DNA from 2 places in the Bacillus sp. SH7-1 genome. Region 2 is predicted to be linked to the other one. Evidence: predicted binding sites of a transcription regulator. Region 2 holds the regulator's gene; the other holds the start of a gene.
What was found. The regulator Rex, encoded in region 2, represses fermentation and respiration genes when NADH is low (regulators of the CRP and FNR family bind a similar motif). The targets are predictions, from matches to a motif close to TTGTGAAATATTTCACAA.
Positions count from the first base shown of each region.

Region 1 (5,490 bases), on a different contig from region 2:
TATCTATTTTAGCAGCAACTTCTGCATTCCCCATACTTAAACTAGCTTCTACATAAAAAAATAAGAAGCCTCGTTTACAGGCCCCTTCATCATCTATTCAAATAATCTGCAATTGTTTGAAATACTACGACATACATATTATGAATACTTTCTTCTGTATTTCCACCATTCGATAAACCAACTGCCCATTGTTGTCCTTCACCACTTCCGATATTTGCAAACCCTTGCGTATACATAGCATTTACATCTTTTCGGGCACTGTTATACTCTATCCCTTTTGTAATAAAAATCGAATATGATTTATCTTGTAAACCGATAAAAAACACTGGTTTCTTTAGCGATGAAAATACATTTTTATACTGATCTGTTGAGGCTTCTTGAAAGTGAGCTTTCATTATTAGAAAACCATCCACTTCCTTAGATTTCTTTTCCAGTTCCTCTAACTTCATTTCCTCAAACTTTATATTCCTAAACGTATCTTTCGGTTTTTCTCCAACAACTCCAATTACGAGTGCTCTTCCGTTATATTCTAATTTCTCTCCTTCTTTATCCATTGCACACCCAGCACTCGCTAGGCATATCAATATAAAAACTAAGAAATACGATAAACGCTTCATTTAGCACCCTCCCCTTCTTTTCAGTCAAGTGACAAAAACGTAAGGTGAATTCAAGAAAATGTAAGCAAAATCGATAGCCCAAATTACGTTTCTATATTATAATCAATTGAATTTACTTACATTACTAAACATAGGAGATTATTATGAAGAAATTTAAACTTTCATCTTTTCTTCCGTTAAGTTATATACTTCTACTCGTACTCGTAAGTCCCCTTTACGATGTATTAAATAAATCGGCTGTTCACGCAGTAGATGTCACAACTGTAGTAGATGATTGGATTCCATTTGTGAAAGCATTTATTATTCCTTATTTACTTTGGTTTCCTTACTTATACGGCGCACTTATTTATTACTGCTTTGCAGATCGAAAGCAATATTATGTCACTTTAAGTAGTGTCATTCTTGGAAAACTTGCTTGTTTTTCTATTTATTATTTTTGGCAGACAACTGTACCACGTCCAACAGTCGTTGGATCAGACGTATTTTCCGAACTAGTCCGCTATATTTATAGTATCGATCAACCGGTCAACTGTTTCCCTAGCATTCATGTTCTTACTACATTTGTCATTATGCTAGCTGCCTTTAAACGTAGAGAACAACATGCTTTTGAATATTACATTCTTACCTTCTTCGGTACGCTTATTATTTTATCAACGCTATTTACGAAGCAACACGCATTTGTAGACGCCATTTCTGGAATGACGCTTGCAAGCATACTTTACTTCGGCGTTCAGCTGTTATTAGCAAAAGAAACTGTACGTGTTCCAGTAAAACAAAATCATAAAATGTAACCATAACAAAAAGCAGACTGTGGCTTCTACAGTCTGCTTTTATCTATTATTAAGGAGATTTTCAATTTAAGATTGCGGTACAGTCATATCACCAGAGTGAATACGACCTGCTTTTTTAAGAGCAATGTAAAGTATATAAGAAACAGCTACTGGAATGATGATATAAGTGATTACCATCGCTGGGACAACTTCCCATCCTTCGCTAGAAATTAAATTAATTGGTGCGATAAGAGAACTTAATCCAAGGCCTGCAATTTCTTTTCCTGCTTCCAGTTGGAAAATTAATGCTGATACTGGACCAACTATAGCACTGGCGACGACAGTTGGGACGAGAATCATTGGGTTTTTAGTAATATTCGGCAACTGTACTTTCGGAGTACAAAGAGCTTGAGCTAATATACCGCCTAAATTGTTTTCTTTCGCAGAGATGACAGAGAATCCGATAAACTGAGCAACGCAACCTGCAAGAGCAGCACCACCTGCAACACCGTCTAAGCTAAGTGCAATCGCTAACGCAGCTGATGAAGCTGGAGAGATAAGTAATAGTCCCCAAACGACTGCAATGACAATAGAAGCGATGAACGGGCTACCAGCTGAACTATCTTTAATAAATGCTCCAACTGTATTTAAAACAGGAGTAATATTATGAGATAACCAAATACCAACTAAACCAGAACCTAATATGGCCGCAAATGGAACGAGCATCATATCTAACGCTGTTTTTCCACTTAAACGTTTACCAATATATACAGCTAAAGTTGCTGTTAATAATGCACCGATTGGCTCACCTGTTTTAATAATTAGACCTGCTTCAGTAATTGAAATAGATCCGGCACCAATCGCTCCAGCTACCATAGCCGAGAAGATTACAAGACCGTTTGCACCGAGCATAAAGGCAATTCCAGCACCAATGGCTGGTGCCATAAGTGATTTTGCAACAACTCCAATTGTAATAAGCAACGGAATATCAACAATTCTTCCTATATTTTCGATTAGTAAACCAATTCCGAGGGATACGAAAATACCTTGTGCAATTCCAGCTGATGCTTTAAATACACGAGACATTATATATTCCTTCATTTGTTTCACCTTCTCCTATAAGTTAGTAACCAATTGTTTTCATATAATCACGTAAAATATCGTTTGATTTTGCGAATCGAGATTCTTCATCTTCTGTTAAATTTAGCTCTACAATTTCTCTTATACCGTCTCTAGTAATAATAGCTGGTACTCCTGTACAAATATCATATTCACCGTACTCACCATCTAAAATAGCTGATACAGCAATGACACGATGATCATCGTTAAAGATTGAGTTTGCAATATATGCTAGAGAATTTCCGATTCCGTAATAAGTAGTTCCTTTACGTTTATAAATTTCCCATCCGGCTTTTGCAGTTTTCTCAACGATTTCATCTAAATCTATTTCACCAAATCGTTCTTTTTGTTCTTCTAAGATTTGCAGAATTGGTTTTCCACCAACAGTTACGTGTGACCAAGCAACCATTTGAGAATCACCATGTTCCCCTAATGAATACCCGTGAATACTACGAGGATCTACATGTAACATTTCAGATAAAATTGTTCTTAAGCGAGAAGAATCTAGTGATGTACCAGTACCGATTACACGATTTCTAGGTAATCCAGATAATTTCCACACTTGATATGTAATAATATCAACTGGGTTCGATGCAAGTAAGAAAATACCATCAAATCCACTTTCCATTACGCCGCCAACAACACTTTCCATAATCTTTGCGCTTGCTCCTAAAGTATCTAAGCGACTTTGCCCTGGTTTTGGCGCTGGTCCTGCTGTAATAATAACAATGTCCATATCTTTGCAGTCTTCATAACTTCCTGCATATACTTTTGTTCTTGTATTTGTAAAGTTAATGCAGTGTGATAAATCCATTGCTTCCCCAACTGCACGTTCATGATTTATATCAATTAATAATAGCTCTTCGCAAATGCCTTGATTGACAATGGAATATGCACAACTTGATCCAACTAATCCAGTACCGATAATTGCAATTTTTCTTGTATGTCTTTTCATAGCAATCTCTCCTAATTGATCATATAATCTATTTCTTTTGCTCTTTACACCCCTAATTATAGAGATTTCCACGATAGAAACCATGGATACTTTGTGAAATATTGAACAAAGTTTTTGTCCTTTTTGTGAATTGTTATATTCCATTTTCGTCATATTTGTTACAACTGGAAAAATATTTATTATGTATTTATTGACATATACAAAAAGAAAACGAGCGAATAAATTCGCTCGTTTTCTTTTTCCTGTTATTCCGCACTTAATTGGCTTTTTAATTGTTGTACAATCATCGGATTTGCAGGTGCTGCCGGTTTGTAATAACTCTTTTGCTTTGCGTACTCATACATATTACGTTGGCGCATTTCATCTTGATTACGAATTTGGATTAACGTTTGGTGTAACTGTTCATTATCAGACTGAGCAATATAATTTGCATAACTTGTTAAACTTGCATTTAATCCTGCTAAATAATCATTTACCATATCTTTTTCATTCATTTTCCGTTTCCTCCTATCCTAGGAAAGTCATTAATTGCTGTTTCGTATTTCGTGCATCTTGCGCATCCTTTTGTAGCATTTGTTTCAGTTGTGGATCTGTACACGTCTGTGCATACTGCTCCAACTTGTTAATAATTGTTGCGTGTCCACCAATTAAATGACGTAAGTTTTCTACTTCAAGCTCTGTTAAGTTTTGCATAGAATACTCCTACCTTTCTTTATCCATTCACTGTTAGTATTTAGCTATTTTTTGATTGTATACATGAATTAACTTTTTCACGTGCATACAAAATAAAAGATGAATAGCTAAGCCATTCATCTTTTATACTGGTTATGTATTCATTTTTATAGAGATACGATCATACTTAAACTCACAAGTAAGTTCCATACAATGTGTAAAATAATACTAGGTATAATAGATTGCGTCTTTTTGTATAACATTGCAAATACCATTCCCATAATCGTTGCCGTAATGAGAAGACCTCCATGAAGAATTCCAAAAATGAAGGAAGAAATAATGATACTAACTAAAAAATTATATTTCTTTTCTAAAAATCGATATAAAATACCTCGAAATAGAATTTCTTCTTTAACTGGTGTAATTATAGAAATACTTAACACATATATAATACTTTGTATGCTATTTTGAAGCCCTAAACTCCCTAATTGTTTCTTTTGTTCTGCTGCACTTTCAAAACTAAATACATGTAACATTAAATATTGTGATAACGCAATGAAAATAAAACCAATGAATAGATATAAATATGTCTTGCCACTCTTCAAAACGGATATATCCCAAATAGATTTAATAAAATGAAGAACCGGTTTATAAGCTAATAAAACGATAGCAACAACAGCTGCATCGAATAAGAGTAAATAATATCCTTCTAATTTAGTACTTAATGCTTCTTCTCCATAAATCCCAAAGGCTAAACCAAGAAATAATCCTCCTAGGAGTGAAATCCCTATAATCATTGCTATCATTACAAATAGATTTTTATATGTTATATTCTCGATTTTTCTTTCCACACTATACGCTTCTAAAACTGTTTTACTCACAGTATCCCTCCAGTTATTCTCATTTATCTCAATAAAATCCTTTAATTTAAATATAAAGATAATATAACAAATTTTACAAAAAGAATAATATGCAATTTTACATATTATGAAAACTTTATATTTTATAGTTTTAGGAATAGAATTGCTATGCAATAATTATTATATGAAATTTCAAAAAATACTTCCTATCCACCATAACCCTCGCATCATATAAAACTTATTAGTTAAAGGAGCAATAAACATGAAAACACATAACTTCCTTACAGAAATCCAGAAGGGCTCTGAGCCTAGTCCCTATCAAGATCCTATTGCATTTATTTTCGTTTGCCTTTCCTTAGCCATATACACATTTTTCAAACCTGCAAAATAATATCATTTAATGAGAAAAAGACTACCATTCTTTTGGAATCATATGCACTAAAAAACCTTAGAAATGCTTCTAAGGTTTTTGTTTGCCTCGCTTCTTATTCATGTAA
Region 1 is NZ_QNUD01000003.1:341-5,830, forward strand. Features, by position in the region: partial or broken gene DN390_RS31565 (hypothetical protein) at 1-34, opposite strand, end outside; gene DN390_RS00900 (hypothetical protein) at 90-617, opposite strand; gene DN390_RS00905 (phosphatase PAP2 family protein) at 761-1,408, shown strand; gene DN390_RS00910 (PTS sugar transporter subunit IIC) at 1,475-2,488, opposite strand; gene DN390_RS00915 (L-lactate dehydrogenase) at 2,511-3,461, opposite strand; gene DN390_RS00920 (spore coat protein) at 3,707-3,955, opposite strand; gene DN390_RS00925 (hypothetical protein) at 3,969-4,154, opposite strand; gene DN390_RS00930 (CPBP family intramembrane glutamic endopeptidase) at 4,301-5,014, opposite strand; gene DN390_RS00935 (TetR/AcrR family transcriptional regulator) at 5,479-5,490, opposite strand, start outside.
Region 1: DN390_RS00915 (L-lactate dehydrogenase) is a predicted target of Rex. The motif match lies at 3,553-3,570, and genes of this name have one in related genera.

Region 2 (5,490 bases):
TGTACCTTCATATTTCACTTCAGTACCTGCATATTTTGAGAAGATGATAAGATCACCTGCTGCTACCTCTAAAGCAACACGCTCACCATTTTCAAGCACTCGACCAGTACCTACTGCAATAACTTTACCCTCTTGTGGTTTTTCTTTTGCTGTGTCTGGTAATACAATACCACTTGCTGTTTTTTCTTCCGCTTGAACAAGCTCAATTACAACGCGATCACCTAATGGCTTTAGCATGAACAATAACCTCCTCATTTTGTTATGTAAATTTTATTTATTAGCACTCAGGTCACCCGAGTGCTAACACACTTATAATAATAAATAATCTCAATTTCTTTTGCAAGTAAAAAAATCATAATTTTTTCGCAAATTAAGCTATAAACTTTTCTATATAGAGTTCCTCTTCTTCTACCTTTACTATATGAATCGTTGTTTCCACTACTCGTATGTTACAATATGAAAGGACACCCTAAGTTGTTTTCGCTACACACACAACTTTCTCCTGTCTTCTATTATAATTTCAAACAAGGATTTACAAAAAAAACATAATGTAAGTAAAGTTTATATCGTAGGTAGCATCTTTACATGTTATCCTACCTTATCTCATACACTAGAGTTAGAAAGGATGGTTAAACCATTTGAAAAAACAATATTGGTGGGTTATCGTTACATACATTTTAATGCAGTTATCATCAATTGCTGGATTACCACTTCTCCTGAAAACTGGACTTTATGATAACAGGGGATTCACTAGGGAAGAGAAATTTCAACTCATAACTGGTCACTGGGCAATCATTAGCTTCTTTATTGCATTATGTATCGTACTTTGGTTACTTAGAACAGATATTCGCGACAGACATTTAGATACAAAGCGTTCTACTGTTCCAGCTACGATCGGTTGGATTTTTATCGGGTTCTTCTTAGCATTTTTCTCGCAAAGTATTGCTGGTATGATTGAAATGTATGTATTAGGTATTAAACCTGGATCTGAAAATACAGCAAGACTCATGGATATCGCAAGAACGACACCTTGGTTCCTTATCGTCATCTCTATAATAGGACCTATTTTGGAAGAAATCGTATTTAGAAAAATTTTATTTGGTACACTTTATAAGAAGTTTAACTTCTTTATTGCCGCTATCATTAGTTCCCTTGTATTTGCGGCGATTCATTTTGATTTTACTCACTTATTGGTATACACTGCTATGGGGCTCGTATTCGCCTTCTTATATGTAAAAACGAAGCGTATTATCGTTCCGATTGCAGCTCATGTTGCAATGAATACATTAGTTGCAATTGCTCAAGTTTTAGTGAGTAACGAACAAATTCAAGAAATGATTAAAGAAGCTGAAGAAATGCAAGGCTTTATCGGAGGATTTTTAGTATGAGAAACTCACCATTGTTCATGGCTGCATTGTACTTCCTTCTAGGATGTATCTTTACACGCTTCGCCATTACGAACGTAACAGATACAATTTGGAATATGTGGACAATACTATTTGCAGTTATGGCAACGATTGATTTTAATTTGGCACTTCGCCTTATCTTAGTTAAATTCACAAAGAAAAAACAATAATAAAACGCAGAGGTCGCTTCCTCTGCGTTTTATTGTGGATAATTTTTTAAAAAGTAAACAAGTGTTTGTAACTCCACTGCTAAATCAATATGATGAATTCTTATATTGTCTGACACATTTAAGCGTGCTGGTGTGAAATTCAAAATACCATGCACGTTTGTTTCTGCCAATCTATCGGCTACAGATTGCGCTACTGTAGCGGGTACTGTTAATATTGCCACTTGTATATCAGTTGATAAACGTTCTTCTAATTCATCTAAGTGATATACAGGAATGCCTCCGATTTCTGTTCCAACTTTCTCTTCACTAACATCAAACGCCATTTCAATTTTTGTATTATTGTTTTTCGTGAAATTATAATGTAAGAAAGCGGTCCCTAAATTACCTACTCCAATAAGCGCTACACGTGTTATATCATCTTGGTCGAGTGTTTCACGGAAAAATGATAATAAATAATTTACGTTATATCCATATCCTTTTTTCCCTAACGCTCCAAAGTATGAGAAATCTCTTCGAATTGTTGCGGAATCAACCTTTACCGCTTCACTTAATTCGGCAGATGAAACACGTTGCTTACCAGACAGAGATAAGTTTTGGATAAATCGATAGTATAGAGGCAATCTCTTAGCAGTGGCTTGTGGAATTTTCTGCTGCTCCATATAACCTCTCCTCTCTTCCTATCTTTATTCATATGCTTTAATCAAATACAGAAGTTTAGCACTTATTAAATTCCTTGTATAATAGAAAGAAGAAGTATTCTCTCTGTATTTTAAACTATACACTATTTTTAGTATGATTGAGAAATATAAACATGGCAAAGTTAAGAAATTATTTGAGGTGAAAACATTGATTTTATTACAAGTAAACGCGCTTTCGAAATTATACGGTGCAGAAACGATTCTTGCAAACATAAAATTGGAAGTTCAAACGAAAGATCGTATCGCATTAGTCGGACGAAATGGAGCCGGAAAATCTACATTATTAAAAATAATAGCTGGTGAGCTATCTCATGATGGTGGCGAAATTATAAAACCGAAAGATGTCTCAATCGGATATTTAGCCCAAAATACCGGGTTAGAAACGTCTTTAACAATTTGGGATGAAATGTTAACCGTCTTTACACACTTGCAGCAAATGGAGACAAAACTTCGAAGGCTAGAGCAAGAGATGGGAAAAGAAGAAAACTTTTCAAACGAGGCTACATATGAAAGATTATTAGCTGATTATGACCAATTACAATTAGATTATAAAGATCAAGGTGGCTATCAGTACGAAGCAGATATCCGTTCGATTTTAAGTGGTCTTGGCTTCCCAGTTGAAACGCACCAGACGACGATTTCTACATTAAGCGGTGGACAAAAAACACGATTAGCTCTCGGTAAATTATTATTAACGAAACCAGACCTACTTATTTTGGACGAGCCTACAAACCATTTAGACATCGAAACATTAACTTGGCTTGAACAATATTTACAAGGTTATCCTGGCGCAATACTAATCGTTTCCCATGACCGTTATTTCTTAGATAAACTTGTTACACAAGTATATGAAATTTCGAATAAAGAAAGTAGACGATTTGTTGGTAACTACAGTAAATATTTAGACTTAAAATCAGCACTATACGAGCAAGAAATGAAACGTTATGAAAAACAACAGGATGAAATCGCTAAGCTAGAGGACTTCGTTCAAAAAAATATAGCTCGTGCATCTACGACAAAACGTGCGCAAAGCCGCCGGAAACAATTAGACCGAATGGAATTATTAACAAGACCATTAGGTGACTCTAAGTCAGCTTCCTTCCACTTCGATATCGAAAAACAAAGTGGAAATGATGTTTTACAAGTAAAGGATGCAACCATCGGCTATGATAAGGATCCAATTATTGAACATGTAACAATGCGCTTAACTCGCGGAGATAGCGTTGCTTTAGTTGGTCCAAACGGAATTGGGAAATCCACACTGTTAAAATCTATTGTGAATAAGTTACCATTATTACATGGTGATGTTTCTTTCGGATCCAATGTATCTGTTGGCTATTATGATCAGGAACAAGCTAATTTAACATCTTCTAAGCGCGTTTTAAATGAGCTATGGGATGAATATCCACTGCAACCTGAAAAAGAAATTCGCACGATATTAGGTAACTTCTTATTCACAGGAGATGATGTACTAAAGCCTGTCTCTTCTCTTAGTGGTGGACAAAAGGCTCGGTTAGCTCTTGCAAAACTTATGATGCAAAAATCGAATTTATTAATTCTCGATGAGCCTACAAACCATCTTGATTTAAATAGTAAAGAAATCTTAGAGAATGCTTTAATTGATTATCCTGGTACTCTTCTATTTGTCTCACATGACCGCTATTTTATTAATCGTGTAACAACGACTGTGGTTGAGTTATCAACAGAAGGTGCACAGGAATATTTAGGGGATTACGATTACTACGTTGAAAAGAAAAATGAAATGATTGAACGTGCAGAACTTGAACAGCAAGAAAATGACGTTCCTGTTCAAAAGGTGGTTGCACAAGAGAAATTAAATTATTTAGAAGAAAAAGAGCGTAAAAAACTAGAGCGTCAACGCACTAGAAAAATTGAAGAGCTAGAACAAAATATAGTGGAATTAGAAGAAGAAATTGCTACGTTAGAAGATCAACTTTGCCTACCAGAAATATATGCAGATTATGAAAAAGCTAGTGAAATTACAACGAAAAAGCAAACGCTACAAGAACAACTTGAAACTTGCATGGCAGAATGGGAAGAGCTGCATGTATAAGTATATTTAAATAAGGAAGATGTCTCATAAGTCAGGATTTTTGACTATGCGACATCTTTTTTCTTTTAGTACATAAATAATTTTTTGAATATATCAATCGTAACTTAGAATATAACAAAGATTTTTCAAATATATCTATTGTAGCCCTATATATCAACGATTCGATACGAAATACCGATTTACCGACAAAGTTTGACAATATCAGCACCCCCTATAATAAGAGCATATTTCAAAATGTTTTTTAGAAATACCTTCTTAATTTTTATTTCCCGAAAAAGGATATATGCAAAGGTCAGACATCATTGGTTTTATCCACAACTTTATACACATATCCACCTTTATAAAATAAACATTAAAATAACTTTTCCACATTATCCACAGAGGACTAAAAAGTTATCAACATTTTATATACACAATAAAACCCATATTATCAACAGATAATATGGGTTTTATCCACAAGCTGTGGTTAATTTTGTGCATAACTATGCTTCAATATCTAATCCTGGATTTGCATTTAAAGCTAATGTAGCACGTTTTCCTTGTTCATATGCAATTGTACCTGCCGCTGCAATCATTGCTGCATTATCTGTACATAAAGATAGGGGAGGAATAATTAGCTCTACATTTTCTTTTTGTGCAAATTCTGCTTCTAAACGTGCACGCAGTCCTTTATTCGCAGCTACTCCACCAGCAAGAAGCACTTGCTTTACGTTATAAGCATCCGCTGCACGAGATGCTTTCGTTACTAGTACGTCAATTACACTCTCTTGGAAACTTGCTGCTAAATCTTCCGGTGCAATTTCTATCCCGCGTTGTTTTGCGTTATGCACAGTGTTGATAACTGCTGATTTCAATCCACTAAAGCTGAAATCATACGAATCCGGTTCTAGCCATGCACGAGGCAAATCGATTGTTGGTTCTCCTTCGTGTGCAAGGCGATCAATATGAGGCCCCCCTGGATATGGCATGGATAACGTACGAGCTACTTTATCATATGCCTCTCCAGCTGCATCATCTCTTGTTTCACCAATTACTTCAAATGAACCATGCTCTTTCATATAAACAAGCTCTGTATGTCCACCAGATACAACAAGTGATAGTAGTGGGAACTGAACTTCTTTTACTAAACGGTTTGCGTAAAT
Region 2 is NZ_QNUD01000031.1:9,804-15,293, forward strand. Features, by position in the region: gene groES (co-chaperone GroES) at 1-237, opposite strand, end outside; gene DN390_RS22635 (CPBP family intramembrane glutamic endopeptidase) at 639-1,388, shown strand; gene DN390_RS22640 (YdiK family protein) at 1,385-1,576, shown strand; gene DN390_RS22645 (redox-sensing transcriptional repressor Rex) at 1,606-2,235, opposite strand; gene DN390_RS22650 (ABC-F family ATP-binding cassette domain-containing protein) at 2,423-4,348, shown strand; gene tsaD (tRNA (adenosine(37)-N6)-threonylcarbamoyltransferase complex transferase subunit TsaD) at 4,831-5,490, opposite strand, start outside.